Regions from separate parts of the Lysobacter enzymogenes genome, predicted to be linked through region 2. Evidence: riboswitches for the same ligand, from Rfam matches in the RefSeq annotation. Region 2 holds a riboswitch; each other region holds the start of a gene.

What was found. Region 2 has a riboswitch for cobalamin ahead of btuB (TonB-dependent vitamin B12 receptor). Riboswitches for the same ligand answer to the same signal wherever they lie in the genome.
Region 1: it holds a riboswitch for cobalamin, as region 2 does, so the genes downstream of both, JHW41_RS19915 (ribonucleoside-diphosphate reductase subunit alpha) here and btuB (TonB-dependent vitamin B12 receptor) in region 2, are expected to answer to the same signal.
Region 3: it holds a riboswitch for cobalamin, as region 2 does, so the genes downstream of both, btuB (TonB-dependent vitamin B12 receptor) here and btuB (TonB-dependent vitamin B12 receptor) in region 2, are expected to answer to the same signal.
Region 4: it holds a riboswitch for cobalamin, as region 2 does, so the genes downstream of both, metE (5-methyltetrahydropteroyltriglutamate--homocysteine S-methyltransferase) here and btuB (TonB-dependent vitamin B12 receptor) in region 2, are expected to answer to the same signal.

The regions. Positions count from the first base shown of each region.
Region 1 is NZ_CP067396.1:4,812,215-4,819,168, forward strand. Features, by position in the region: gene JHW41_RS19910 (DUF2339 domain-containing protein) at 1-2,461, opposite strand, end outside; cobalamin riboswitch at 2,585-2,895, shown strand; gene JHW41_RS19915 (ribonucleoside-diphosphate reductase subunit alpha) at 3,306-5,660, shown strand; gene JHW41_RS19920 (ribonucleotide-diphosphate reductase subunit beta) at 5,796-6,812, shown strand; gene JHW41_RS19925 (acyl-CoA thioesterase) at 6,923-6,954, shown strand, end outside.
Region 2 is NZ_CP067396.1:5,096,747-5,103,700, reverse strand. Features, by position in the region: gene JHW41_RS21125 (hypothetical protein) at 9-929, shown strand; gene JHW41_RS21120 (hypothetical protein) at 926-1,840, shown strand; gene btuB (TonB-dependent vitamin B12 receptor) at 2,139-3,989, opposite strand; cobalamin riboswitch at 4,127-4,359, opposite strand; gene JHW41_RS21110 (TfoX/Sxy family protein) at 4,551-5,018, opposite strand; gene JHW41_RS21105 (GAF domain-containing protein) at 5,015-5,497, opposite strand; gene bioD (dethiobiotin synthase) at 5,661-6,347, shown strand; gene JHW41_RS21095 (phasin family protein) at 6,583-6,954, opposite strand, start outside.
Region 3 is NZ_CP067396.1:1,323,670-1,330,623, reverse strand. Features, by position in the region: gene JHW41_RS05725 (hypothetical protein) at 1-434, opposite strand, end outside; gene JHW41_RS05720 (hypothetical protein) at 457-1,104, opposite strand; gene btuB (TonB-dependent vitamin B12 receptor) at 1,155-3,041, opposite strand; cobalamin riboswitch at 3,160-3,414, opposite strand; gene JHW41_RS05710 (TonB-dependent receptor plug domain-containing protein) at 3,765-6,161, shown strand; partial or broken gene JHW41_RS26450 (hypothetical protein) at 6,267-6,323, shown strand; gene JHW41_RS05705 (amidohydrolase family protein) at 6,541-6,954, shown strand, end outside.
Region 4 is NZ_CP067396.1:4,819,794-4,826,747, forward strand. Features, by position in the region: gene JHW41_RS19930 (aldo/keto reductase) at 1-881, shown strand, start outside; gene JHW41_RS19935 (hypothetical protein) at 1,269-2,438, opposite strand; partial or broken gene JHW41_RS27500 (DUF6053 domain-containing protein) at 2,651-2,821, shown strand; cobalamin riboswitch at 2,887-3,156, shown strand; gene metE (5-methyltetrahydropteroyltriglutamate--homocysteine S-methyltransferase) at 3,346-5,625, shown strand; gene JHW41_RS19945 (diguanylate cyclase) at 5,960-6,954, opposite strand, start outside.

The DNA.
Region 1 (6,954 bases), 280 kb from region 2:
AGGCCACGCCGCCCCAGAAGTGGGCGCTGCGCAGCACCTCGACGGTGACCAGGGCGAAGCCGCCCAGCGCCAGCAGCGGCACCCGGCGCCGGCCGAGACCGGCCGGGACCAGCGTCGAGGCCAGCCAGGCGCCGAGCACCGACAGGGTTCCCCACTGGATCAGGGCCTGCGGATTGAGCAGCGGCAGCCACATCAGCGGCGCCGGGTCGGCGTCGCTGCCCAGGCGCACGATCACCGCAAAGGCCAGCACCAGCGCGAAGCCCGCCATCGCCCCGCCGCGCCACTGCGCGAAGCGTTCGGCCACCGGCCGCTCGATCAGGCCCGGCCGCCACAGGCAGGCCGCGGCCATCGCCAGCAGCGGCGCGGTCAATGCGGCGAACTGCCAGCCCGAGCCGAACGCGGTGGCGTCGTCGCGCAGCCACAGCTGCAGGCACACGCCGGGCAGGATCGCCCACGACCACAGCCAGCCCAGATGGGCGAATGCGAGTTCGCCCTTGCCGCTCGCGCGCAACGCGCGCAACAGGCGCCAGCCCAGCAGCGCATACGCCGCCCACGCCAGCCAGCCCCAGTTGCGCAACGGCCACAGGTGGCCGTCGATGTGCCACAAGGCGAACAGGGCCGCCACCGCCGGCGCCAGCATCGCGGTCGCCGACAGCGCCCGCCACGGATGCCGGGCGAAGATTTCCGCGGCCAGCCAGGCGGTCGCCACCGTCAGCGCAAAACCCGCGTTGGCGCGCGCGGCGGACGGCACGAACGCCTCGATCTGGCCGGCGAACGCGCCCAACCACCACAGCAGTCCCCACAGGTAGTACAGCCCGGCGAGCGCCGCGGGCGCACCGGCCGCGGCGCTGCGGCGGTAGCTGGCGGCGCTGGCCAGGCCGGCCAGCGCGATCAGCAGCGCGCCGGCGAAGTTGGCGTTGAGGAAGATCCAGCGCGCGTCCCAGATCTCGTCGCTGGCGCCGATCGCGAAGGCCATCGCCGCGGCCAGTTGCAAGCCGGCGCCGGTCAGCTGCGGCAGCAGGCGCTGCTGGCGCAGGCCGAGCCAGACCAACGCCGCGCCTTCCAGCGCGAACACGCAGGCGGTGGCCTCGGCGGCGAGCGCCAGCGGCACCGCCAGGGTCGCGAAGCCCACCCCGAGCAGCGCGTACGGCGTGCTCAGCGCGAAGAAGCGGGAGTCGCGGCGCAGCCACCACGCCAGCGCCGCGTACAGCGCGCCCAGGCCCAGCGCGCAGAACGCCAGCGGCATGCGCGCGCCTTGCAGCAGCCCGGCCTGCAGGCTGAAGGCGATCAGCGGCGTGCCGAACACCAGGCAGCCGTCGATCAGGTCGCGCCGGCCGGCGGCGCGGCGGCGCGCGTACAGCACCGGGATCAGCAGATAGAAGGCGAAGAACAGCAGCAGGAACGGCTCGGTGGTCGAGTAATGCTCCGGCCGGTACTTGAGCACGCCCCACAGCGTGCCGATGCCCCAGGTGAAGGCGAAGCCGAGCAGGTTCAGCACCCGCCACGGCCGCCACCAGGCGATGGCGAAGATGCCGGCGTTGAGCACGGCGTAGTAGCCGAACAGGGCGACGTGGTTGCCCGAGCCGGTCGACAGCCAGATCGGCGCGAGGAAGCCGGCGAGGATCGCGAACACCGCCAGCGCCATCGCGTTCTGCTTCACCGACAGCACGCCGGTGCCGGCCACCAGCACCACGCTCAGCGCGAACGCGGCGCCGGCCGGGATCATGCCGTAGAGCTTGAACGCGGCGAACACCACCAACAGCAGCACGCCGATCGCGCCGCCCTGCAGGCTCAGCCCGAACACCCGCTTGCGTTCGCGCTGGCGCCAGCCGAACACCAGCGCGGCCATCGCCGCGGCGGCGACGCCGGCCAGGCGCAGTTCCACCGGCACCCGCATCCAGCCCTGGTCGCTGGCGTACTTGAGCAGGGCGGCGACGCCGGCCAGCAGCACCAGCATGCCGACCTTGACCGGCACGTTGCCCTCGGTGAACCAGCGCCGCAGCCAGCGCGCGGCGACGGTGACGAAGTCCGGCTGAGCCGGCGCGGCCGGCGCCTGCGGGCGCGGCGGCGGGACCGGCGCGGCGGGGGCCGGGGGCGTCGAAGTCGAAGTCGAAGTCGAAGTCGGGGGCGGAGGCGGCGCGGCCGCGGGCAGCGGCGGCGGTTGCGCCGGGGTCGCCGCGGGGCGCTCTGGTGCCGCGCTCGCAGGGCCGGGGGCGGCCGGGACGGCGACGGAAGGCGGCGAAGCGCGCTCGCCCTGCGCCCGCGCCGCGGCCTCGCGTGCGCTCGATTCGGCCAGGGTCGCCTGGTTGCCCGCCGGTCCGCCCGACTGGCGCAGGCGCTCGACTTCGCGCTCCAGCCCGCTCACCCGGCCGCGCAGCGAGCCGAGCTGGACCAGCGCGATCACCAGCAGCACCGGTACCGCCAGGACCGCGAGGACCAGCAAGACAATCAGCGATTCCATCACGTTTCCCCTATCCTTATGGCGGGCACGTTACACCAACCACGGCACCTTGCGGGGGTGTCCTTCACCCCGTGCATACCTTGCTGACTCACCACATATCGCGTTGACGAAATCGACGAACCCCACTATGTTGTGTCCGTCGGTGCCGGTCGAGAGACCGGCTGAATAGGGAAGCCGGTAGGGAGGGCCCGCGGATCGCCGCGCGGCCGCCGAAGCCGGCGCTGCCCCGCAGCGGTATGGGAAACGAACGGGCCATGGCACTGGGCGCGGCAAGCGCCTGGGAAGCGGCCCCAGTAGGACAAAAGCGAGGAACGAGCGGAGAGGAGTGAGGAGTGAGCGAAGGCGGATCGCTGCGGCTCGCTCCTCACTCCTCTCCGCTCTGTTTCTGGCTCTGAGTCCCGAGCCCGAAGACCTGCCGACAGCCGCGCGTCGCACAACCGCGCGGTCCCGGCCCAATGGAGTCTTCGGGGGAAGACCGGCCGGTGTCGCGGCACGACGGGGCCACCGTCGCGTCCGACCGCTTCGGCGCCATGCGCGGAGCGGCCCGTGCCGGAACCTTCCGGCGCGCGCGACACCCAGCCAGCGCTCCGACGCTCCGCGCCCGCGGGGGCACGGCCGTGCCGTCGGCGACGCCGCATCTTGCGGTTCGCTGCCGATGGCGCGTCCGCGTTCTCCGCACCGTGCACCCACGCCCCGGAGCAATGCCATGACCACACTGGAAACCGATTCGTCCGTCGCCCCCGCCGCGGACGCCGCCGCCGCCCCCGCTACCAACGTCAAACCGGTACGCAGCGCACAAGACGCGCCCGGCTTCGCGCTGACCCCGCCGGCCGCGAACCTGACGATGAGCGTGACCAAGCGCAGCGGCCGCCGCGAGCCGGTCGACCTCAACAAGATCGTGCGCGCGGTGACCCGCTGCGCCGAAGGCTTGTATTCGGTCGACCCGATGCGCGTGTCCACCCGTACCATCTCCGGCCTGTACGACGGCGCGACCACGCGCGAGCTCGACGAGCTGTCGATCCGCACCGCCGCGCTGCTGACCGCCGAGGAGCCCGAATACGGCCGCCTGGCCGCGCGTCTGCTCGCCGGGGTGATCGAGAAGGAAGTCGCCGGGATCGAGATCCACGCGTTCTCGCAGTCGGTCCAGCGCGGCTTCGACCTGGGCCTGATCAACCAGCGCCTGCTCGACTTCGTCCAGGCCAACGCGCGCAAGCTCAACGACGCGATCGACCGCAACCTCGACGCCAAGTTCGACTACTTCGGCCTGCGCACCCTGTACGACCGCTACCTGCTGCGCCACCCGACCGCGCGCACCGTCATCGAGACCCCGCAGCAGTTCTTCCTGCGCATCGCCTGCGCGCTGAGCGAAGACGTGTCCGACGCGCTGGCGCTGTACCGGCGCATGGCCCAGCTCGACTACATCCCGTCCTCGCCGACCCTGTTCAACTCCGGCACCACCCACGAGCAGCTGTCGAGCTGCTTCCTGCTGGATTCGCCGGAAGACTCGCTGGAAGCGATCTACAAGCGCTACATGGACGTGGCCAAGCTGAGCAAGTTCAGCGGCGGCATCGGCCTGAGCTACACCCGCATCCGCGCGCGCGGCTCGCTGATCCGCTCGACCAACGGCCTCAGCAACGGCATCGTGCCGTGGCTGAAGACGCTCGACGCCTCGGTCGCCGCGGTCAACCAGGGCGGCAAGCGCAAGGGCGCGGCCTGCGTGTACCTGGAGCCGTGGCACGCCGACATCGAAGAATTCCTGGAACTGCGCGACAACACCGGCGACGAAGCGCGCCGCACCCACAACCTCAACCTCGCCAACTGGATTCCCGACGAATTCATGCGCCGGGTCGAGGCCGACGCCGACTGGTCGCTGTTCGATCCGGCCAAGGTGCCGCAGCTGACCGACCTGTGGGGCGAGTCGTTCGAACGCGCCTACCGCGCCGCCGAAGCCGCCGGCCAGGCGGTCAAGAAGGTCAAGGCGCGCGACATCTACGCGCGGATGATGCGCACCCTGGCCCAGACCGGCAACGGCTGGATGAACTTCAAGGACAAGTCCAACCGCGCCTGCAACCAGACCCTGCGCGACGGCAACGTGGTGCACCTGTCGAACCTGTGCACCGAGATCCTGGAAGTGACCTCGCAGGACGAAACCGCGGTGTGCAACCTCGGCTCGATCAACCTGTCGCACCACGTCGAGATCTTCGAAGACGGCAAGGGCGCGTTCGACTTCGACAAGCTCGCCGAAACCGTGCGCCTGGCCGTGCGCCAGCTCGACCGCGTGATCGACCTGAACTTCTACCCGATCGAGACCGCGCGCCGCGCCAACCTGCGCTGGCGTCCGGTCGGCCTGGGCACGATGGGCCTGCAGGACGTGTTCTTCAAGCTGCGCCTGCCGTTCGACTCCGAGCCGGCGCGCAAGCTCGGCCGCGAGATCGCCGAAGCCATCTACTTCCACGCCCTGTCGGCGTCGAACGAACTGGCGATGGAGCACGGCAAGCACCCGGGCTACGAAGACACCCGCGCCAGCATCGGCGAACTGCAGTTCGAAGCCTGGGGCGTGGAGCCGTCGCAGCCGGAGCGCTGGACCGAGCTGCGCGCGCGCATCAAGCAGCACGGCCTGCGCAACTCGCTGCTGGTGGCGATCGCGCCGACCGCGACCATCGCCTCGATCGCCGGCTGCTACGAGTGCATCGAGCCGCAGGTGTCGAACCTGTTCAAGCGCGAGACCCTGTCGGGCGACTTCCTGGTGGTCAACAAGTACCTGGTCGAGGAACTCAAGAAGCTCGGCATGTGGACGCCGGAAATGCGCGACCGCATCAAGATGGCCGAAGGCTCGATCCAGGCGGTGACGGAGATCCCCGAATCGCTGCGCCAGGTCTACCGCACCGCGTGGGAACTGCCGATGCGTTCGCTGATCGACATGGCCGCCGACCGCGGCGCGTTCATCGATCAAAGCCAGTCCTTGAACCTGTTCATCGAGAGCCCGAACATCGGCCAGCTCAGCTCGATGTACATGTACGCCTGGAAGAAGGGCTTGAAGACCACGTACTACCTGCGCTCGCGTCCGGCGACCAAGATCGCCAAGACCACGGTCAGCGCGCCGGCCGCAGCGCCGGTGGCGCCGAAGCCGGAATACACCGAGAGCGACGCGATCGCCTGCTCGCTGGAAAATCCGGAAGCCTGCGAAGCTTGCCAGTAAGACGCCGCAAAGCCCCTCTCCCGCCTGCGGGAGAGGGGTTGGGGTGAGGGCCGCTGTCGCGCCCCACTGCCCTCATTCGCCCTTCGGGCACCTTCTGCCGCATGCGGGAGAAGGGAAAGCAACAAGGAAACGCTCATGTCCATCGCCCCGCCCCGCCTGCTCGACCCCGGTTTCGATCTCACCCTGCGCCCGATGCGCTACGCGCAGTTCTACGAGATGTACCGCGACGCCATCCGCAACACCTGGACCGTCGAGGAAGTGGATTTCTCCCAGGACGTCAACGACCTCAAGCACAAGTTCGGCCCGGCCGAGCGGCATCTGATCGAGCGCCTGGTCGCGTTCTTCGCCACCGGCGACAGCATCGTCTCCAACAACCTGGTGCTGAACCTGTATCAGCACATCAACGCGCCGGAAGCGCGCATGTACCTGTCGCGGCAGCTGTACGAGGAAGCGCTGCACGTGCAGTTCTACCTGACCCTGCTCGACACCTACCTGCCCGACCCGAACGAGCGCGCCAAGGCCTTCGACGCGGTCGAGAACATTCCCTCGATCCGGGCCAAGGCCGAGTTCTGCTTCCGCTGGATCGACTCGATCCAGGGCGTGCAGCGGATCGAGACGCGCGAGCAGCGCCGCCAGTTCCTGCTCAACCTGATCTGCTTCGCCGGCTGCATCGAGGGCCTGTTCTTCTTCGCCGCGTTCGCCTACGTCTATTACCTGCGCTCGCGCGGCCTGCTCAACGGCCTGGCCTCGGGCACCAACTGGGTGTTCCGCGACGAGAGCTGCCACATGGCGTTCGCGTTCGAGGTCATCCGCACCGCGCGCGAGGAAGAGCCGGACCTGTTCGACGACGAACTGCGCGCGCAGGTGGTGAAGATGTTCGAGGAAGCGGTGGACTGCGAATACCTGTTCGCCCAGGACGTGCTGTCCGGCGGCGTGGTCGGCCTGTCGCTGAAGGACATGCGCCAGTACCTGGAGTACTGCGCCGACCAGCGCATGGTCCAGCTCGGCATGCCCAAGCACTTCGGCGCGACCAACCCGTTTGCGTTCATGGACCTGCAAGACGTGCAGGAAGTGACCAACTTCTTCGAACGCCGGGTGTCGGCGTATCAGGTCGGCGTGCAGGGCGAAGTGGCGTTCGACGAAGCCTTTTGAAGCAGGAGTGAGCGTAGAGGAGCGAGAAGTGAGCGCAGGCCCGCTTCGCCCTCTGCGCTCGCTCGTTTCCCATGCTCATTCCTCACTCCTCTTCGCTCGCTTCTCGCCCCATGACCGAAGCCCGCATGACCGAGATCGTCTT
Region 2 (6,954 bases):
GAGCGAGCGTGAGCGAAGCGATGCCGCGGTCCGCCGGCGACGGCCCATTGGCCGCACCGGTGATGGCGACGTTGCAACGGTTGCGCGCGGTGTTGCCGCGCCAGGCCGACGCGGCACAGGCGCGGCTGGCGCGCACGCTGGCGCCGCTGGCGGCCTCGCGCTGGCCCGAGGTGGCGTGGAGCTTCAGCTCGCTGACCAACACCGGCCTGCCGGTGGAATTCGCCTGGACCTCGCGCGAAGCGGCGGTGCGCTGGACCGCCGAGGTCGCCGAGCCCGAGGCCGACGACGCGACCCGCTTGCAACGCGCCGCGCAGGCGCTGGATTGGAGCGGCGACCTGCGGCCGTGGCTCGATCACCAGCGCGGCGCGCGGCTGAAGTTCGGCGCCTGGGCCTCGGCGCGGCACGGCGAGGATTTCGCCGCCAAGCTCTACGCCGACCTGCCCGAAGGCCGGTTGCCGCCGCCGTGGCGCGGCCGCCATCGCCTGTTCGATTCGGCCTTGCTGTTCTGGCGCATGTGCGGGATCAATCCCGACGGCAGCGTCGAATGCTATGCGCGCGCGGACGAACTCGATCTGGCCGCGCTGCGCGCGCTGGCGCGGGTCGCGCTCGGCGACGACGCGGCCTTGCTGCAGCGTCTGCTGCGGGTGCTGCCGGCCGACGATTTGCCGCGCCCGTCCGGCATCAGCCTGGCCCTGTCGGCGCAGGGCGAGGTGCGCGCGCTGACCTGGTTCACCTTCGCCAAGGCGATCTTCCGCGACGACGCCCAGGTCGAAGCGTGCCTGCGCACGCAGGGCGAGGGCGCGTCGGCGCAGGTCTACGCCGCGCTCGCCGCCGGCCCGGCCGACGGCCGTTGGCGCCACGGCATGATCGGCGTCGGCGCCGACATCGCCGGCAACGCCTGGGTGCAATGCGGCGTGCGGCCGACATGAGCGCCGCCGCACCGGTGTGCCCGCCGCGGATCGCGCCCGCGCGCGTCGCCGCGGCCGACAGGCGGCCTTACTTCATCGCCAGCGACGTGGTCCTGGACGGCCAACGCCTGCGCGACCGCAACGGCTTCGTCACCGCGCTGGGCGTGCGCGCGCTGCGCCGGGCCGGCCTGCCGGTGCCGGCGGCGATGCTCGACGCGCTGCAACAGTGCCGTTCCGCGCGCGGCGGTTTCCGTTTCTGGCCCGAACGCGCGCATCCCGATTGGGCGCCGCGCCTGCCCGACGATGCCGACGACACCGCGATCATGCTGCTGGAACTGCTGCGCGCGGGCCGGATCAGCCACGCCGACGCGCACCGCACCGCCTGCTTGGCGATCGCCCGCCGCCGCATCGCCCAGTTGCCGCTGCTGCGCCCGCCGTGGCTGCGCATCGGCGTGTTCGCGACCTGGAGCCGCGACGGCATCCGCCGCGATCTCGTCGACTGCACCGCGACCGCCAACGTGCTGGCCTTGTTCGCGCACTTGCGGCTCGCCCACCTGCCCGGCGTGCGCGAGGCCGCCGACATGCTCGCCGCCGCGCTGCGCTGGGCCGGCGACGACGAACTGCGCGCGGCCAGCCTATCGCCGTTCTATCCCGACCCGGCCGAATTCGTCCTCGCGCTGGAGCACGCGGCCGAATGCGGCGCGCCCACGGCGGACGAACTGCATCGTCTCGCCGCGGCGACCGCATGGGGGCGCGATGCGCCGGCGCGCAGCGAGCGCTTCGACCACGCGGTCTGCGGCAGCCCCTACGGCATGGCGGCGTGGCGTTCGCCCGAACTGGCGCGGTTGCGCGCATGGGCGCGACGCAGCGGCGCGATGCGCCATCGCGATCTGCAGTCCGAACTGGACGAGCAGATCACGGCGATGGCCTGAGCCTCGCCCGCGCTTTTCGCTTGGGTCGGGTTTCGCAGCGACCGGCCGTCTCGCGGTCGCGGCTTGCGCCGCTCCTACAGTCGCTTGCGCCGTAGCGTCGAAGGCCTCCTGTAGGAGCGGCGCAAGCCGCGACCGCACCACCTCGCCCACAACGAACCGCCCATCGCAGCCGCGATCCCCCGACCTGCGTTCTCCAGGCGCGCGCGCGCGCGCTCCTCGCCGCAAAAAAGAAGCCCGGCCTAAGCCGGGCTCCGTTTTCATCGATCAAGGCCGAACCGGCCCCGGCCGCGCCCCGTGATCAGGGCTTGGGCGCGTAGCGCAGGGTCACGAACCACTCGCGGCCCGGCTGGTTGTAGTACGACACGGTCTCGTACTCGCGGTCGAACACGTTGGCCACCCGCGCCTGCAGGCTCAGCGCATCGGTGAACGCGTACTCCGCGCGCAGGTCGAACGTGCCGTAGCCGCCCAGGCGGTTGCTGTTGGCGACGTCGTCGTAGCGCGAGCCGTAGCCGACCGCGGTGGCGCCGACGCGGAACTTGCCGAAGGCGCGGTCCAGGTCGATGCGCGCGCTGTGCTTGGCGCGGCGCGGCAGGTCGTTGCCGCGGTAGAAGCCGACCCGGTTCTCGGTGTCGAGCCAGCTCGCGCTCGCCGCCAGCGTCCACTCGGCGAACGTGGTGTCGATGCCGATCTCGGCGCCGCGCATGCGCGCGCGTTCGATGTTGTTGGGCAGGTTGATCGCCGAGTCGAAGGTGATCAGCTCGTCCACGCGGGTGTCGAAACCGTCGATGCGCGCGTTGAAGTTCTCGCCGCGGTAGGCCAGGCCCAGTTCCCAGGTCTTGGACTCTTCCGGCTTGAGGTTGTGGTTGCCGAAGAACGGGTAGTACAGCTCGTTGAAGGTCGGCGCCTTGAACGCGGTGCCGTAGCCGACGGTGACGCGCCAGTGGTCGGCGAAGTTCAGGCCCCACGCGGCGCCGCCGGTGGTGTGGCCGCCGAACTGCTCGTTGTCGTCGCGGCGCACGCTGGCCTCGAACGACTGGTTGCCGAAGCGGCCCTGGTACTGGACGAAACCGGCCTTGTTGTCGCGCGAACGCTCGTCGTAGGTGGTGTCGCTGCGCACTTCGTCGCGCAGCCAATCGAAGCCCGCGCTCAACACGTGGCCTTCGAACAGGTTGAAATCGGCCTGCAAGGTCGCGGTGTCGCGATTGGTGCTGAAATACCCCATCGGCACCGCGCCGAGGAAGTTGTCCGAGCTGTCGACATTGCGCCCGCCGGTCAGCTGCACATGCACGCGCTCGCTCGGCCGCCAGTCGATCTTGCCGCCGATCACCTGCTGCACGGTCTCGGAATAGTTGACGAAGCTGCCGTCGTAATCGTTCTGGCCTTCGGCGCGCAGCGCCTGGCCTTCCACGCTCCACTGCTCGTTGATCTCGACGCCGCCGCGCAGCGACAGCGCGTGGCTTTCGTAACCGTCGCGGTCGGGCTCGTCGGTGAAGCAGCCGGCGAACACCGGGAAGCCGGCGCCGCGGCAGGCGTCGATGCCCTGGGTCTTGCGGAAGCTGTAGTCGGCGCCGAACCAGCCGCGGCCGCCGCGGCCGCCGAAGCCGGTGCCGAATTCGACGGTGCCGTTGCTGCCGCCGCCGGCGTGCACGCGCGGGGCGAAACCCTGGCGCTCGCGGCGGGTGAACACCTGGATCACGCCGCCGATGGCGTCGGCGCCGTACAGGCTCGAACGCGGGCCGCGCACGATCTCGATCCGGTCGATCAGTTCCAGCGGCAGGTCCTGCAGCGAGGCCAGGCCCGAGGTCGGCGAACCGATGCGGATGCCGTCGACCAGCACCAGCACGTGGTCGGATTCGCTGCCGCGCAGGAACAGCGTGGTCAGCTTGCCGGCGCCGCCCTGGTTGGCGATGGTGATGCCGGCGCGGCCGCGCAGCAGGTCGTTGAGGTCGCGCGCCTGGCTGCGCTCGATGTCGGCGCGGTCGAGCACGTCGACCGGGGTCAGCAGGTCGTTGACGCTGACCGCGGTGCGGTTGGCGGTGACCACGACCTGATCCAGGTCGGTGGGCGCACCGGCGGGCGCGGCGACGGCGGCCGCCGGCAACGCGAGAGCGCCGGCGATGGCGAGGGACAGCAACTGGTAACGACGCATTGAAGCACTCCTGCGCGCGCGATCCTGCGCGCACGACGAACGGCGAAGGGCGGAGGCGGGGGAGGGCGAACGCAGGCGAGCCGGCGCGAAGGCGCGGCGACCGCCGCGATGCCCTCCGCATCGCAACCTGTGGGGGCTTCGGGGCCGGTCTCCGGACTTGCGGGCCGAACCGGCGGACCGGTTCCGGCGCGGCGCCTTCCCATGCCGGTGGCGCGAGGCCGGTGGCACAGTGGCGGTTGCCGCGCTGTGGACGCGCTTACCGTTGCGGGGGCAGTGCCGGACTGGCCGCGGCCGGATCGCAGATCCGCGCCGCCGGACGTCACCGGCTTCCCGTTTCAACCCGGCGGCCTGGCCGCGGGGTCACCTCGAAGCGGGGCGCAGTGTACGCGAAGCCGGCGCCGCCTGCCTGACCGGTCGGAGCCGTCCTAGGCCTCTGCAGGAGCGGCGCGGGGTGCGAACGCGCGGCGATCGCTCGCGTTGATGCTTTCGACGTGGCCGGGGTGCCGCGGTCGCGGCTTGCGCCGCTCCTGCAGGAAGCGGGCGCAGCCGCGCAGCGTCGGCTCAGTCGTGCCGACCGTTGTCCTCGTCGCGACCGTTGTCGCCGGCCGCGCCGTCGTCGTCGCGTTCGTCGCCGGCGCCATCGCCATCCCCGCCGTGGCCGCCTTCATCGCGGCCCGCGCCGAAGCCGCCGAAGCCGCCGTCCTCATGGCGATCTTCGTTATGCACCGTCGTGCGCACCGGCGCGGCGGCCGGCTTGTTGCGCGGCGCCGGCAGCAGCGCGGTGGCCGCCTCGGCGGCCAGGATCAGCTCCTGGCGGCGCTCGTCGGGAATCTCCTGCCAATGGCAGTCCAGCAGCGCGCCTTCGATCGCGTAGAGCAGGTTCAAGGTCGGCTTGAAGCCGGCGCGCTTGACCCGCATGAACGCCTCGACCGTGCCGATCGCGGCGACGTCCTCGTGCGTGCGCAGCCCCACCTGGCGCAGCCAGGCCGCGCTCTTGGGGCCGATGTTGCGCATCTTGATTCCGCTCATGCCAGCGACTCCACATACACCTGGGCCAAAGCTTCCAGGCCGGCCTGATCGTCGGCGTCGAAGCGGTCCGGGATCGGGCTGTCCAGGTCGAACACGCCGATCAGTTCGGCGCCGCGGGTCAGCGGCACCACCACTTCCGAGCGCGAGGCCGCGTCGCAGGCGATGTGGCCGGGGAACGCGTGCACGTCGGCCACGCGCTGGGTCTGGCGGCGGGTGGCGGCTGCGCCGCACACGCCCTTGTCGAGCGGAATGCGCACGCAGGCCGGCAGCCCTTGGAACGGGCCGACCACCAGTTCGGTGCCGTCGAAGAAATAGAAACCGACCCAATTGAGCTGCGGCAGGGCCTGGTTGACCAGCGCCGACAGATTGGCGGCGTTGGCGATGCGGTCGCGCTCGCCGTCGAGCAGGGCGCGGGCCTGGTCGACCAATTGGGCGTATTGCTCGGACTTTTGGCCCGAAAGTGTGGAGGCAGTAAACATCTTCGGAGTGTAACAGCGGCGTCCGCTGCGACTACCATGCCCACCGGGCGGCGCCGGGAAAGCGCGAGATCAGTCACAGGCGCCGCCGCCCCTTCCGACAAGCGCGCCGTCGGCCGCGCGGTCCCGTCCGCGCGCCGGGCGGCCCCAGCCGCGAGACTCCCGCATGACTTCTGCCCGCCGGCTCCCCGGCCTGTTCGTCACCGGCACCGATACCGGCATCGGCAAGTCGGTCGCCAGCGCCGCCCTGTTGCACGCCCTGCGCGCCGGCGGCGCGCGCGCGGTCGGCATGAAGCCGGTCGCCAGCGGCTGCGAGCCCGGCCCGGACGGCTGGCGCAACGAGGACGCGTTGCTGCTGCAGGCCGCCAGCGATCCGCGGCCGCGCTACGAAGACGTCAACCCGTACGCCCTGCCGCAGCCGCTGGCGCCGGAGATCGCCGCGGCCGAAGCCGGCGTCGAGATCGCGCTGGGTCCGATCCTGGCCGCGCACGCGCGGCTGGCCGCCCAGGCCGACACCGTGGTGGTCGAGGGCGTCGGCGGCTGGGCCGCGCCGGTCAGCGCTCAGCTCGACCAGATCGACCTGGTGCGCGCGCTGAAACTGCCGGTGGTGCTGGTCGTCGGCCTGCGCCTGGGCGCGATCAACCATGCCCGGCTGAGCGCGCGCGCGATCCAGGCCGACGGCGCCGAGCTGATCGGCTGGATCGCCAACGGCATCGACCCGCACATGGCGCGCGCCGACGAGAACTTCGAGATCCTGCGCCGGCGCCTGCCGGTGCCGTGCTGGGGCCGGCTGCCGCATGCGGCGCAGCCCGACCCGGCGACCCTGGCCGGTGCATTGCGCCCGGCCTTCTGAATCCCGCACTTCCCCTGTAGGAGCTGGCGCAAGCCGCGACCGCGGAGTTTCCGCTCGCGTCGCAGATACCGCCGCAGTCGCGTTGCCGCAGTCGCGGCTTGCGCCGCTGCTACCGGGCGCTTCCGATCCTCCGGCCGGGGCCTGCGCACCGCGCAAACGAAAAAACCCGACAGCTCGCGCTGCCGGGTTTCTTCATCGCATCGGGCCGCCGGGAGAGAGGCGGCGGCCGCGAGGCTTACTTGGCGGCCGGAGCGGCGGCCTTGGCCACGGCCTTGGTGGCCTTCTCGACGTTGGCCTGGGTCGCCTTGGCGGCGGTCTCGACCTGCGACTTGGCCAGCTCGGCGATGGCTTCGTTGGTCTTCAGGGTGCGGCCGAAGGCTTCCTGGCCGGTGCTGACGGCGCGCTCGACGTTCTCGCGGGCCACCTGCACGCCCTTCGGGAACAGGGTCTTGAGGGCGTCGAAGTCGCGGGCCTCGGCGGCTTCGCCGAAGAAGGCGAAGGTGGCGTTGACGCGGTCTTCGATCGCGGCGATCTGCAGGCCGAACACGGCCTCGGCGTTGTCGAGGGCCAGGCGGTTGACCTGAGCGGCCGTGTCCGCGAACTGGCG
Region 3 (6,954 bases), 2.4 Mb from region 2:
AGGAAATAGAAGCCGCCCTTGGAGATCAGGTAGGCCACCACCGAGGTCGCCAGCAGGGTCAGCGCCAACATCGGCACCGTGGCCAGGCGGTCGCGGTGCATGCGCGCATAGATCCGCCCGCCCCACCACAACGCACCGTAGGCCAGCGCCAGCGCCCAGTACGCCGGCGACAGGCACCAGTCGGTGACCCGGCCCAGCGCCAGGCTGGCCAGGTCCAGCAACGACGACAACACGAAAAACGCAGGGAACAACCAGGCCGGGCGCAGCAGCGCGCCGGCGAGGAAGAACACCGCCCACGACGCGCTCGGCAGCGCATCGACGGTGGCGAAGTGCTGGCCGCGGGTGCACACCATCAGCGCGGCCAAGGCCAGCGCGGCGGCGATCTGGCCGTTGCGCGCGCGCAGCGGCAGCGCGGCCTGGCTCGGCGGAAGCAACAAGCTCATGACGCTCTCCTTCTCAGTGGCGCGGGCCGGATGCGGCGCCGCGCGGACGGGCGAAACGCGCGACCAGCGCATGCGCCAGCAACGCCGCGCCGACATAGGCCATCGTGGTGCCGACGAACAACGGGCCCCAGCGCCAGACCCGCTCGATGTACTGGGCGAAATTCGGATCGGCGTAACGGCCGCCGAACCAGTAGAACGCGCCGTTGGAAATCAGGAACGAGGCGCTGGCGGCGACCAGCGCCACCGCCAGCGCGCCGGCCAGCGCGCGCGGCCGCGCCGCCATCGACGGCGCCCAGGCCCGGCCCAGGTACCACAGCACCGCATACGCCAGCAGCAGGAACGCGTACGACGGCGTCACGCAGTAGTGATCGAAGAAGCTCAGCCCGCGCCCGGTCACGGCGATGTAGTCGATCGCCACCGCCGCCACCAGCAGCCCGGCGAACAGCCGGTGGCGCTGCAGGTACAGGCCGCCGAGGAAGAACACCGCCATCGATGCGTCCGGCAGGTGCAGCGCGCTGCCGACCGCGTGGAAACGGGTCGCGGCCATCAGCGTCAGCAGCACGGCCAGGATCGCCAGTTGCGCGGGGCCCGCGAGCAGCGGCCGCAGTTCGTGCCGGCGCGGGGCCGGGCGGTTCGGCTGGGACTGGGTCGTGGAGATCATCGTCGTCTCTCGGTCGGGGCCGGCCGCGCGCGCGGCCGGCGCGGGCGGGTTCAGCGGTTGGGACGGTAGCGCAGGCTCAGCAGGTAGGTGCGTCCGGGCTGATTGTAGAAGGCCGCGGTTTCGTAGCGCTTGTCGAACAGGTTGTTGGCCGCCAGCTGCACGCTCCAGTCCGTGCCCAGCGCGTAGCCCAGGCGCAGGTCGGCCAGGGCGTAGCCGCCGAGTTCGCGCTTGTTGGCGAGGTCGTCGTAGCGCTGGCCGGCGGCGTAGACGCTGGCGCCGAGCGAGAACGCGTCGCCGCGGTCGAGTTCGAAGCGGCGGTCCAGGTCGATGCGCGCGCTCTGCCGCACGCGCCGCGGCAGGATGTTGTCGCGGTAGCCGCCGCGGCTGTCGTTGCGCGGGTCCAGCCAGGTCGCGCTGGCGCGCAGGTCCCAGCCGGCCACGCGCGTGTCCAGCGCCGCTTCCAGGCCGCGGATGCGGGCGCGGTCGACGTTGCCGGGCAGGCCGATGGAGGCGTCGTAGGCGATCAGATCGTCGATCCGGGTCTGGTAGGCGTTGAGCGACCACACCTGGCGGCCGCCCTCGCCGAAGGTGCCGCGCAGGCCCAGTTCGAAGCTGCGCGAGGTTTCCGGGCCCAGGTCCGGATTGCCGTACCCCGGGTAATACAGCTCGTTGAAGGTCGGCGCCTTGAACGCGGTGCCGTAGCTCGCGGTCAGCCGCAGCGCGTCGGCGAAGTTCCAGCCCCACAGCACGCTGCCGGTGGTTTCGCCGCCGAACTGGCTGTCGTCGTCGCGGCGCAGGCTGGCCTGCAGCGCGTGCGCGCCGAACTCGCGCTGGTACTGGCCGAACGCGCCGCGCAGCACGCGCGCGTCGCGCTTGTAGGCGGTGTTGCTTTCGACTTCGTCGCGCTGCCAGTCGAAGCCCAGGCTCAGCAGGCCGCCGCCGAGGCCGAGGTCGCCCTGCAGCGAGCCGAGCTGGCGGCGGGTGTCGAAGGTGCTGGAGTACTTGCCGTCCTTGTATTGCTCGCTGAGGTCCCAGCTGCGGCCGGCGTTGAGGCTCAACGCGAGGCGGTCGCTCGGGCGGTAGCGCAGCTTCGCGCCGGCGACCTGCTGGACGGTGTCGGCCTGGTTGTTCTGGCTGCCGTCGTATTCGTTGTAACCCTGCGCGCGGAACACCCGCGCCTCGCCGTCCCACCGCTCGTTGAAGCGGTAGCCGCCCTGCAGGGTCAGCGACGAGTTGCGGTAACCGTCGCGATCGGGCGAATAGGTGAAGCAGCCGGCGCCGCCCGGCGACGGCTTGCCGCGGCAGGCGTCGATGCCGTCGGTGTCCTCGTGCGCGGCGTTGATCGAATACCAGCCGCGCTCGCCCTTTCCGGCCACGCCGGCGGACGCGCGATGGGTCTTGTCGCTGCCGATGCCGACGCTGAAGCTCGGCGCGAACGGCCCCTGCGGGCGGCGGGTGAAGATCTGGATCACGCCGCCGATGGCTTCCGAGCCGTACAGGCTGGAGAACGGGCCGCGCACGATCTCCACGCGCTCGATCTGCTCGACCGGGATGTCCTGCAGCGAGGCGCCGCCGCTGGTGGCCGAACCGAGCTTGATCCCGTCGACCAGCACCAGCACGTGATCGGATTCGCTGCCGCGCAGGAACAGCGAGGTGCTTTTGCCCGGCCCGCCGTTGTTGGCCAGCGACGCGCCCGGCGTGCCGCGCAACAGGTCCGGCAGCGACGAAGGCTGCAGGCGCTCGATGTCGGCGCGGTCGATCACGGTGACCGCGGCCAGGGTCGCGTCCTGGGTCTGCGCGGTGCGGGTGGCGGTGACCACGACCTGGTCGAGATCGACCGCCGGCGCGGCAGGGGCGGTGGCGGCCGCGGCGGACAGGGCGATGGCCAGGGCCGGCGCGAGCGCGCGGCGCGGGGAACGGACGAAGCGGTGCTGCATGGCCTGCGGGTCTCCAGGGCCGCGCTCTCCCGCGCGGCCGACAAGGGTCGGGACCGGCGCGAAAACAGCGCGGAAGGACACGCACAGGCGCGCTCGCTCCGCCACCAGGCCCGCCGCCGGTCGGTTCGCGCTCCAGGCCGGTCTCCGGGCTTGCGAGTGGAACCTGTCGAGCGTCCTTGTCCGAGGTTCCGGCGCCGCGCCTTCCCATGCATGAAGCACAGTGGCCGTTGCGGTGCGTGGACTCGCCTACCGTTGCGGGGGCAGCTCCGGCTTGAGCGCGCGGACCGTTCTGGCGAACAGACCCGCGGCGCGACCGGATTCCCGTTTCAATCGCCGGACTGTGCCGGCGATCACCTTGAGCGCGCGCATCTTAACAGTCGCGACGCCCGGGCGAGCGAACGGCACCGCCAGCACGCGGCCCTGTTTCGGACCGGTCCTATTCAATCGTCGCCGCATCCGCGGCCATGCTGGCGGCGGGCCTGCGCGCGATCGGGCCCCGCGCCACACCCCCGATCCTTGTTCGTTTTCCGGCCGCCGGCTCGCCGCGCATATGCGACCGGCGGTTCTTTTTGCCCGCGATCCGCGGCGCAGCGCCGAAAACGAGGCGTCTACCACTTTTTGATTACTTGCGTTAGCCGGTTCCTGGCCGCTTCATTGACCGGGTTGTTATGACCGTGTTAAACCCGGATGACATCGCTGTCAGTCCCCCATGCAGGAGTCTTCATGCACGCCAGCCGCACGCTCGCCCACCCCGGTCTCCGCGTCCGCCACCCGCTCGCCCTCGGCTTGGCCATCGCCTTGAGCCTGACCGCCGCCCCCGCCGTCCTGGCCCAGCAACCCGCCCAGGCCGACGCCAAGACCCTCGACCAAGTCATCGTCACCGGCACGCGCGTGTCCGACCGCACCGTCGCCGAGTCGACCGCGCCGATCGACATCATCACCCCCGAGACCCTGGAAGCCACCGGCACGGTCGAGCTGGCGACCGCGCTGTCGCGCGCCCTGCCCTCGCTGAACTTCCCGCGCCCGGCGATCACCGACGGCACCGACGCGGTGCGTCCGGCGCAGCTGCGCGGCCTCGCGCCCGATCAGGTGCTGGTGCTGGTCAACGGCAAGCGCCGCCACACCACCGCGCTGATCAACCTCAACGGCAGCCAGGGCCGCGGCTCTTCGCCGGTGGACCTCAACGCGATCCCGATCGCCTCGATCGAGCGGGTGGAAGTGCTGCGCGACGGCGCGTCTGCGCAGTACGGCTCCGACGCCATCGCCGGCGTGGTCAACGTGGTGCTGAAGGGTTCCGGCAGCGGCGGCTCGATCGCCGCGCGCTACGGCCAGTACAGCGCCGGCGACGGCGAGCAGTACCAGCTCTCCGGCGACCTCGGCCTGGAAGGCGAGCGCGGCTGGCTGCGCCTGGCCGCGCAAGGCGGCCACCAGGACAACACCAACCGCGCGCGGCCGTTCCAGGGCGTGGTCGAACAGCGCTACGGCGATCCGGAGATCGACCACGGCGCGTTCTCCTACAACGGCGAATTCAAGCCGGTGGACTACCTGTCGTTCTATTCGTTCGGCAGCTACAGCGAACGCGACGTGCTGTCGAACGGCTATTTCCGCTTCGCCGCCGATCCGCGCAACATCCCCTCGATCTATCCCAACGGCTTCTTGCCGCAGATCCACAACGTCAGCAAGGACCGCGCCGCGGTGTTCGGCGTGCGCAGCGAAACCGCCGGCGGCACCCAGATCGACCTGAGCTACAACTACGGCCACAACGGCCTGACCTTCGACATCGAGAACACGCTCAACCGCAGCCTGGGCCCCAGTTCGCCGACCAAGTTCTACGCCGGCGCGCTGGAAGTGACCCAGCACGTGTTGAACCTGGACTTCACCCGCCCGGTGGACTTCGGCTGGAAGTACCCGATCACCTTCGCCTGGGGCGCGGAATGGCGCGGCGAGGAATTCAGCCAGCGCGCCGGCGAGTTCCTGTCCTACGCCAACGGCGGCGTGCCCGCGTCCAACGGCCAGGTGCTGCCGGGCGCGCAGGTGTTCTCGGGCTTCCGCGCCAGCGACGCCGGCGAGTTCGACCGCCACAGCTATTCGTTCTATCTCGACGTGGAAGGCGACCTGACCGACAAGTTCTCCGCCGGCCTGGCCGCGCGCTACGAGAGCTACAGCGACTTCGGCGACACCACCTCGGGCAAGCTGTCGGCGCGCTACGCCTTCACCGACGCGGTCGCGCTGCGCGCCACCGTGTCCACCGGCTTCCGCGCGCCGTCGCTGCAACAGCAGTACTTCCAGTCCATCGCCACCAACTTCATCAGCGGCGTGCCGTACGAGATCGGCACCTTCCGCGTCGACAACCCGGCCGCGGTGGCGCTGGGTTCGGAACCGCTGAAGGCAGAGGAATCGACCAACTACAGCCTGGGCCTGGTGCTGCAGCCGGCCGACGGCCTGTACATCACCCTCGACGCGTACCAGATCAAGGTCGACGACCGCATCCTGCTGTCGGAGAACCTGACCAGCACCGCGGTGCGCAACTACCTGCAGGCCAACGGCTATCCCGGCATCGGCGGCGGCCGCTATTTCACCAACGCGGTCGACACCAAGACCCAGGGCGTGGACCTGATCGCGACCTATGCCTGGGACGTCGGCAACGGCAAGCTCAGCACCACCGCCGGCTACAACTACTCCAAGACCGAAATCGAGAACATCGCGCCGAACCCGCCGCGGCTGGCGGCGATCGACCCGGCCGCGGTGCGCATCGGCCGCACCGAGATCGGCCGCATCACCAAGGGCGCGCCGCGCGACAAGTTCTTCCTCGCCGGCGACTGGAAGAGCGGCAACTGGAACTTCACCGCCACCGCCACCCGCTACGGCGAGTTCACCGAACTGCACGCGAGCGATCCGCTGCAGGACCAGACCTTCAGCGCCAAGTGGACCCTGGACCTGGCCGCGACCTACCGCCTGGACCGCTGGGACTTCACCGTCGGCGGCGACAACGTGCTCAACGAATACCCCGACGAGTCCAAGCTGGTGCGCGGCACCCGCAACTACCTGCCGTACAACACCGCCTCGCCGTTCGGGTTCAACGGCGCGTTCACGTACTTGAAGGTGGGTTACAAGTGGTGAGGCGCGCGGCGCGCTGAAACCTGAGCGCATGAAGGCCCGGGCCCAGTCCCGGGCCTTCGCGCTTTTGCGGGAGGGCCTGCATGCTGCTTTTGTGGGAAGGGCTGCATGCTCTTGTGGGGAGGGCTGCATGCTTTTGTGGGAGGGCCTTCAGGCCCGATGCTTTTGTCTCAGGTCGCGGCGACCTGACCGGAAAGCATCGGGCCTGAAGGCCCTCCCACAGAGACCTCCCACAAGAGCCTTCCCACAAGACCTTCCGACAAAGCCGGCGACCGCCCGTCGGCACGCGAGTCCCCACTGCCGGCACATCCTCGCGCCGCGCGGATCGGCTATACCGCATCGGTACCGTCCCGCCACCAGCACGCCACCCCGGAGCCCGTCGATGCGCCCGATCGCCCTGCTGTCGCTGTCCCTCGCCCTCGCCGCCGCCTTGAGCGCGCATGCCGCGCCCGCCACCCGCGACTACGCCGTGCTGATGCAAGGCCGCAGCGCCGGCGAACAGAAAGTGACCACCGCCGACGACGGCTCGGTCCGGGTCGAGTTCCACTACACCGACCGCGGCCGCGGCGACCGCAGCAGCACCGGCTGGCGCCTCAACGACGACGGCACCCTGCGCGAGTACAGCGGCCGCGGCAACGACTACCTGCTGACCCCGTTCGAGGAAAGCTACCGGGCCGAATCGGGCAGCGCGCGCTGGAAGAACCCGAGCGAAAGCGGCGAGCGCGCGCTGACCGCGCCGGCGTTCTTCCTGCCGCTGCAGGCCGCCCCGGAAGCCACCGGCGCGCTCGCCCGCGCC
Region 4 (6,954 bases), 280 kb from region 2:
CCGCGAATTTCTACACCGGCGGCAGTTCGGAAACCCTGCTCGGCCGCTTCGCCCAGGGCCGCCGCGACCGCCTGGTGATCGCCACCAAATTCTCGCTGTGCACCGACCCGGGCGATCCCAACGCCGGCGGCAACCACCGCAAGAACCTGCGCCGATCGGTCGAGGCCAGCCTGCGCCGGCTCGGCACCGACTATCTCGATCTGCTCTACCTGCATGCCTGGGACGCGACCACGCCGGTCGAGGAAGTCATGCGCGGTTTCGACGACCTCGTCCGCGCGGGCAAGCTGCTCTACGCCGGCGTCTCCGACCTGCCGGCGTGGCAGGCCGCGCGCATGCAGACCCTGGCCGAACTGCGCGGCTGGTCGCCGCTGGTGGCGCTGCAGACCGAATACAGCCTGGCCCAGCGCGACAGCGAGCGCGAACTGCTGCCGATGGCGCGCGAACTCGGCCTCGGCGTGAGCGCGTGGTCGCCGCTGGCCTCCGGCGTGCTGACCGGCAAGTATTCGCGCGCCGACCTCGACCCGGCCACCGCGCAGGGCCGGCGCGCGGTCGCGATCGGCAACGGCGCGCTGACCGGACGCGCGCTCGACATCGCCGAAGTCGTGGTCGACATCGCGCGCGAGCTTGAGCGCCCGCCGGCGCAGGTCGCACTGGCGTGGACCTTGCAGCGGCCCGGCGCGATCGTGCCGGTGATCGGCGCGCGGACGCAAGCGCAGCTGTTGCAGAACCTCGGCGCGCTGGAAGTCGAACTCGGCGCGGCGCAGATCGAGCGTTTGGAACGGGCCAGCGCCGTCGCGCTCGGCTTCCCGCACGATTTCCTCGCGTTGCCCGGCATCGTCGGCGCGATGTTCGGCGGCGCGCAGGTGCGACGCGATTGGTGAGGCGCCGGGTAAAGACGGACTTCGAAGCAGAAGGGCGCGGCGACTGAGGGCCGCGCTTTCCGATACGCCACGTCCCCAACTCCGCCATTCCGGTTGCGGGCCGCGCTTTCCACCACAACGCGCTCCCCCACCCCGTCATTCCGGCGAAAGCCGGAACCCACCTTGATTTTGCCGTTCCGCTTTTCCGACCGTCGCAAGAGCAACGGCAAAATGGGTTCCGGCTTTCGCCGGAATGACGGGGCGATGAAGCGGGGCGAATGGGAGGCGAAGCGAAGCCGCGGAACAGACGCGCGGCGCGAACGCCACCGCGAAATGAAACGTCGAAACGAAACGGGGAACGACGGCAGAGAATCCGCGCGGCAGCGTCACCGCGCGCCGACGACGCGCCTACTTCGCCGCCTTGTCGGCCTTGGCGGGCGGCTCGTTCTTGCCCGCCGCGCCGGCCGGCTTGCCGTCGGCGGGCTCGGCCGCGCCCTCGCCCGCCGCGGCCTCGTCCAGCAACGGCGGCGGCAGGTCGCGCGCGTACAGGTCGGCCGGGCTCTCGCCCGGGCAGGCCTTGTCCGGGAAGCCGAACTGGGCCTGCAACTGCTCGGCGCATTCGGGCATCGACTCGAAGCTCTTGCCGGTGCCCATGCACTGCGCGTCGAACGCGCGGCGGAAGGACTCGCGGCGGCGGACGAAGTCGTCGCCGCACTTGCGCGCCAGGCGGATCCGGTCGAGGTCGTCCTGGGCGGCGTTGGTGCCGTCCAGGCCGTATTGCTTGAGTTCGTCCGGGGTCAGGATGCGCAGGTCGCGGTTGGCCACGGTCATCATCAGGTCCGAGACCGCGGTGGCCACGCCGTTGCGCTCTAGGTAATCGCGCACCTGCTGGTTGATCGCGCGCAGTTCGCGGCTGAGCTCGGCGCGCGAGGTGGCGGTGGAGCGGTCGCGCATCAGCCGGTGGATGCCGACCTTGCCCTCGATCGAGCGGGTGTCGCCGGCCGCCAGCACCAGCACGCAGGCGCTGTGGCAGACCGAGTTCTCGCGCACCCAGATCGCCCAGCCCGATTCGGCGATGGAGTCGCCGGCGCGCAGCGCTTCCTCGACGTGGCCGCCGCTGGAGTCGATGTCGAGGATCCGGGTCGGGATCTCCATGCGCGCGGCCATCGCCGCGACCCGCTGGGTCAGCGCGGTGAAGCCTGCGCCGATCTTGCCCTGGTAGCGCACTCGCACCACTCCGCGCTGCTGGCACGGCGACATCGCGTCGACCAGGCTGAAGAAGTCCAGCGATTCCAGGGTGTCGCCGTCGCCGAAGCGCGGGTAGTCGTATTCGCAGCTGATCCGGGCGCTGCCGCCGTCGAGCTTGGCCGGCGGCCAGTAGGTGCCCTTGAGGATGTCCTCTTCGCTGACCGCCGCCGGCGCCGGCTTGGGCGTCTCGTTCTGGCTGCCCAGGGTCACCGCCGCGGCCGGCGGCGCCTGCGGGTCCCGGCCGCAAGCGGCCAGCGCCAGCGCGCACAGCGCCGCGAACGCGGCGGCCAGGAGCCTGCGGGAAAGGAACGGGGAGCGTTGCGGAACCATGTGTCGAGCCACCGGAGTCGGAATCGCGCGGGACCGTCCTGGCCCGCGCCGCGCGCTGCGCCTGCAAACGTTAGCGGCAGGCTCGTTCAAGCTCAACGAGCACGACGCGCGTGGGCGGGCCGGGCTTCATGTTGACGCGGGGCGGATGAACCCGGGGCGAGGACGGACCGCTCGCGCGCGCAACCGACAGGTGCGGCAAAAGCGGCGGGAGCGCGGCGATCGGAGCGCGAAGCATCGGGCCTGAAGGCCCTCCCACGACCGCTGGAGCCTTCGATGTTCCCGCCGCTGCCGCACCACCGCCCCTGACGCTTGGGAGGGCCTTCAGGCCCGATGCCTGTCGTCCCGGCCCGACCGATGCCGCAAACCGCCGCAGTGTCATTTGACTTCGCCGGGCCCGCTGCGTACCTTGGCCGCGTCTCGGTGAACATCGCTTCATACAGATAAAGCGATGGGACACGCCGGCCACGGTTAGCGCCGCGGCCGGCCAGAGGGAATCCGGTGCGAATCCGGAGCTGCCCCGCAGCGGTATGGGAAACGAACGGGCCTTGGCACTGGGCGGTACGCCTGGGAAGCGGCCTTAGTAGGCGGAGCGAGGGGTGAGCGCAGAGGAGTGAGAAGCGAGCAAACGCCAAAGGGCTTTACTCGCTTCTCACTCCTCTGCGCTCACTCCTCGCTCAAAGTCCCGAGCCCGAAGACCTGCCGCGACCGGAAGGTGCGCCTTCCGTCCGACTCCGGTCCCGCTTCGCCGTCGCATCCGCGCGATGCGCGCGGCAGGCCGGCTCGCCCGCGGGGGCGGAGGTCGAAGCCAACGGATCGATCCGCAGTCCGGCGCACCCGCGTCCGGGCCGGCGCGGCCGTGGTCTCCTTCGTTGCCCTGCGTCATGCCCACGCATCGCAGGTATTGATCATGATCAGCGTCACCACCCTCGGCTTCCCGCGCATCGGCGCGCGGCGCGAGCTCAAGCAAGCCCTGGAATCGTTCTGGAAAGGCGACCGCGACGCGGCCGCGCTGCAGGCCACCGCCGCCGGATTGCGCGAACGCCACTGGCGCCTGGCCGTCGCGGCCGGCGCCGACAGCGTGCCGTGCAACGATTTCTCGCTCTACGATCACGTCCTCGACACCGCCGTGCTGTTCGACGCCATTCCGGCCTCGCACCGCGCCGCGTTCGAGGACGATCCGCTCTCCGGCTATTTCGCCCTCGCCCGCGGCCTGCAGGACGGCCGCCGCGACCTGCGCGCGCTGGAAATGACCAAGTGGTTCGACACCAACTACCACTACCTGGTCCCGCAGTTCGAACCCGGCCAGCGCTTCTCGCTGCGCGCCGACAAACCGCTGGCCGAACTGGCCCAGGCCCGCGCGCTGGGCCTGGACGCGCGGCCGGTGCTGCTCGGCCCGGTCACCCTGCTCAAGCTCGGCAAGCGCACGGACGGCGGCGATCCGCGCGAACTGCTCGACGCGCTGCTGCCGGCCTACGCCGAGCTGCTGGCCACGCTCAAGGCGGCCGGCGCGCAGTGGGTGCAGATCGACGAGCCGGCGCTGGCGCTCGACCTCGACGACGCCGACCGCGCCGCCTACCGCCGCGCCTTCGACGCGCTCGCCCAGGCCGACTCGCCGCAGCGCCTGCTCGCGACCTACTTCGGCGCGCTCGGCGACAACGCCGCGCTGGCCGCGCAGTTGCCGGTCGAAGCGCTGCACTTGGATCTGGTGCGCGCGCCGCAACAGCTCGAAGCGGTGCTGCCGCTGCTGCCGGCCGACCGCGCGCTGAGCCTGGGCGTGGTCGACGGCCGCAACATCTGGCGCGCCGACCTCGACGCCGCGCTGAGCCTGGCCCGCCGCGCCGGCGAACGCGCGCGCTGGCTGGCGCCGTCGTGCTCGCTGCTGCACGTGCCGACCGACCTGGAGCTGGAACGCAAGCTGCCCGGCCCGCTGAAGCAGTGGATGGCGTACGCGAAGCAGAAGATCGAAGAGCTGCGCCTGGTCGCCGGCGCGCTGGCCGGCGACGCCGCGGCCGAAGGCGAACTGGCCCAGGCCGCCAGCGCGCGCGCCGCGCGCCTGGCCTCGCCGCTGCTGCGCAACGCCCAGGTGCGCAAGCGCCTGGCCGCGGTCGAGCCGGCGATGACCCGCCGCGCCAGCGCTTATCCGCAGCGCATCGCGCTGCAGCAGCAACGGCTGAAGCTGCCGCTGTTCCCGACCACCACCATCGGCTCGTTCCCGCAGACCGCGCAGGTGCGCCAGGCCCGCGCCGAGCACAAGGCCGGGCGCCTGGACGATGCCGGCTACCGCTCTTTCCTCGAAAACGAAACCGTGCAGTGCCTGCGCGAGCAGGAAGCGCTCGGCATCGACGTGCTGGTGCACGGCGAGTTCGAGCGCAACGACATGGTCGAGTACTTCGGCGAACAGCTCGACGGCTTCGCCTTCACCTCGCACGGCTGGGTGCAGAGCTATGGCTCGCGCTGCGTCAAGCCGCCGGTGCTGTTCGGCGACGTCGCCCGGCCCAGGCCGATGACGGTGGAATGGAGCCGCTTCGCCCAGGACCACGCCGCCAAGCCGGTCAAGGGCATGCTGACCGGGCCGGTGACGATCCTGCAGTGGTCGTTCGTGCGCGACGACCAGCCGCGCGCCGACAGCTGCCGGCAGATCTCCCTGGCCTTGCGCGAGGAAGTGCTGGACCTGGAAGCGGCCGGCATCGCCGCGATCCAGATCGACGAGCCGGCGCTGCGCGAAGGCCTGCCGCTGCGCCGCGCCGACTGGCCGGCGTACCTGGCCTGGGCCGGCGAAAGCTTCCGCCTCGCCGCCAGCGGCGTCGGCGACGCGACCCAGATCCACACCCACATGTGCTACGCCGAGTTCAACGACATCATCGACGCGGTCGCCGCGCTCGACGCCGACGTGATCTCGATCGAGACCTCGCGCTCGCGCATGGAGCTGCTCGACGCGTTCGTGCGTTACCGCTACCCCAACGGCATCGGCCCGGGCGTGTACGACATCCACTCCCCGCGCGTGCCCGACGAAGCGGAGATGCGCGAGCTGCTCGACAAGGCGCTGGACGTGCTGGAACCGGCGCAGCTGTGGGTCAATCCGGACTGCGGCCTGAAGACCCGCGGCTGGCCGGAAGTGCGCGCGGCGCTGCGGGCGATGGTCAGCGCGGCGCAAGGCCTGCGCGAGGCGGCGCGGGCGGAGGCCTGAGCCGGACGGTCCGGCGGATGCGTCGCGCCGCGTGCGCGGCGCGTCCGGCGCGACCGATGCAGCCGACGCGGGCGCTCGCCGATGCGCGAACGCCCGTCGTTTGTCCCCTGCGAACCGCGCCGGGCCGGTTTCGGCGCAATCGCATTGTCGCGGTCGCGGCTTGCGCCGCTCCTACAGGGGTTGCGGCCAGTTCGTTTCCGCCTGTAGGAGCGGCGCAAGCCGCGACCGCGCCAATCCGACCACCGCGAAACCCGCATCGCCGCCGTTTCGCGATACGCACCGCCTGCGGCCACGCGCCGCGACATCCGCTACCTGCGCTGCGATCCTCGCGCGATCAAGAACAAAACCCGTTGCGCCCGCGCCGCTTGGCCCGGTACAGCGCTTCGTCGGCGCGATCCATCGCCGCATCCAGTTCGTCCACGCTGTAGGCCATCGCCACGCCGATGCTGCAGGTCAGCCGGCCGTGTTCGCTGTCGCGGTGTTCGATGTCCCGGCGATACAGCCCGAGCAGGATCGCGCGGGCGATGTTGAGCACGCGCGCCCGGCCGACCCCGGGGATCAGCACGCAGAATTCCTCGCCGCCGGCGCGCACCACCGCGTCGTCGCCTTCGCGCACTTCGGCGCGGATCGCCGCCACCGCGGTGCGCAGCGCTTCGTCGCCGGCGCGGTGGCCGTAGCGGTCGTTGTAGGCCTTGAAGTGGTCGACGTCGAGCAACAGCACCGCGACGCTGCCCAGGCGCGCGCCCTGCGCGGCCAGCGCCTGCACGAATTCGTCGCGGCCGCGACGATTCAGCGCGCCGGTCAGCGGGTCGGTGCAGGCGACCCGGTCGAGTTCGCGCAGGGCCGCGCGCAGTTGCTCGGTGCGCTGCGCCACGTCGTGTTCGCGCTCGGCCAGGCTCTGGCGCAGTTCGGCGTGGGCGTGGTCGAGCCGCGTCGACAGGTCGACGATGGCGGCCAGCACCGGCTGCAGTTCCTCCGGCATCGGTACGTCGCCGGCCGGCAGGCCTAGCGCCGGCTCGGCGCCGCTGGCCAGCGCGCGCAGCCGCTGCAGCAGCAGCGAGGACGCGCGCGCCAGCATTCGCGCATACCACACGAACGCCAACGCGGCGCCGAGCACCGCCAGCAGCAGCAACTGGATCATCGACATCGCCCGCTCCAGCGCCGGGCGCGCGGCCAGTTCCCGCGGCGCCACCGCGTACAAGGTCCAGCCGCCGCGGGTGCGGGCCGCGGCGACGAAGGCGTGGCCGCCGTCGGGCATCACCGGCACCGCGCGGCGCGCGGCGCCGGCGTCGCGCTGGGCCAGCGCGGGCGCGAAACCGGTGTCCGCCG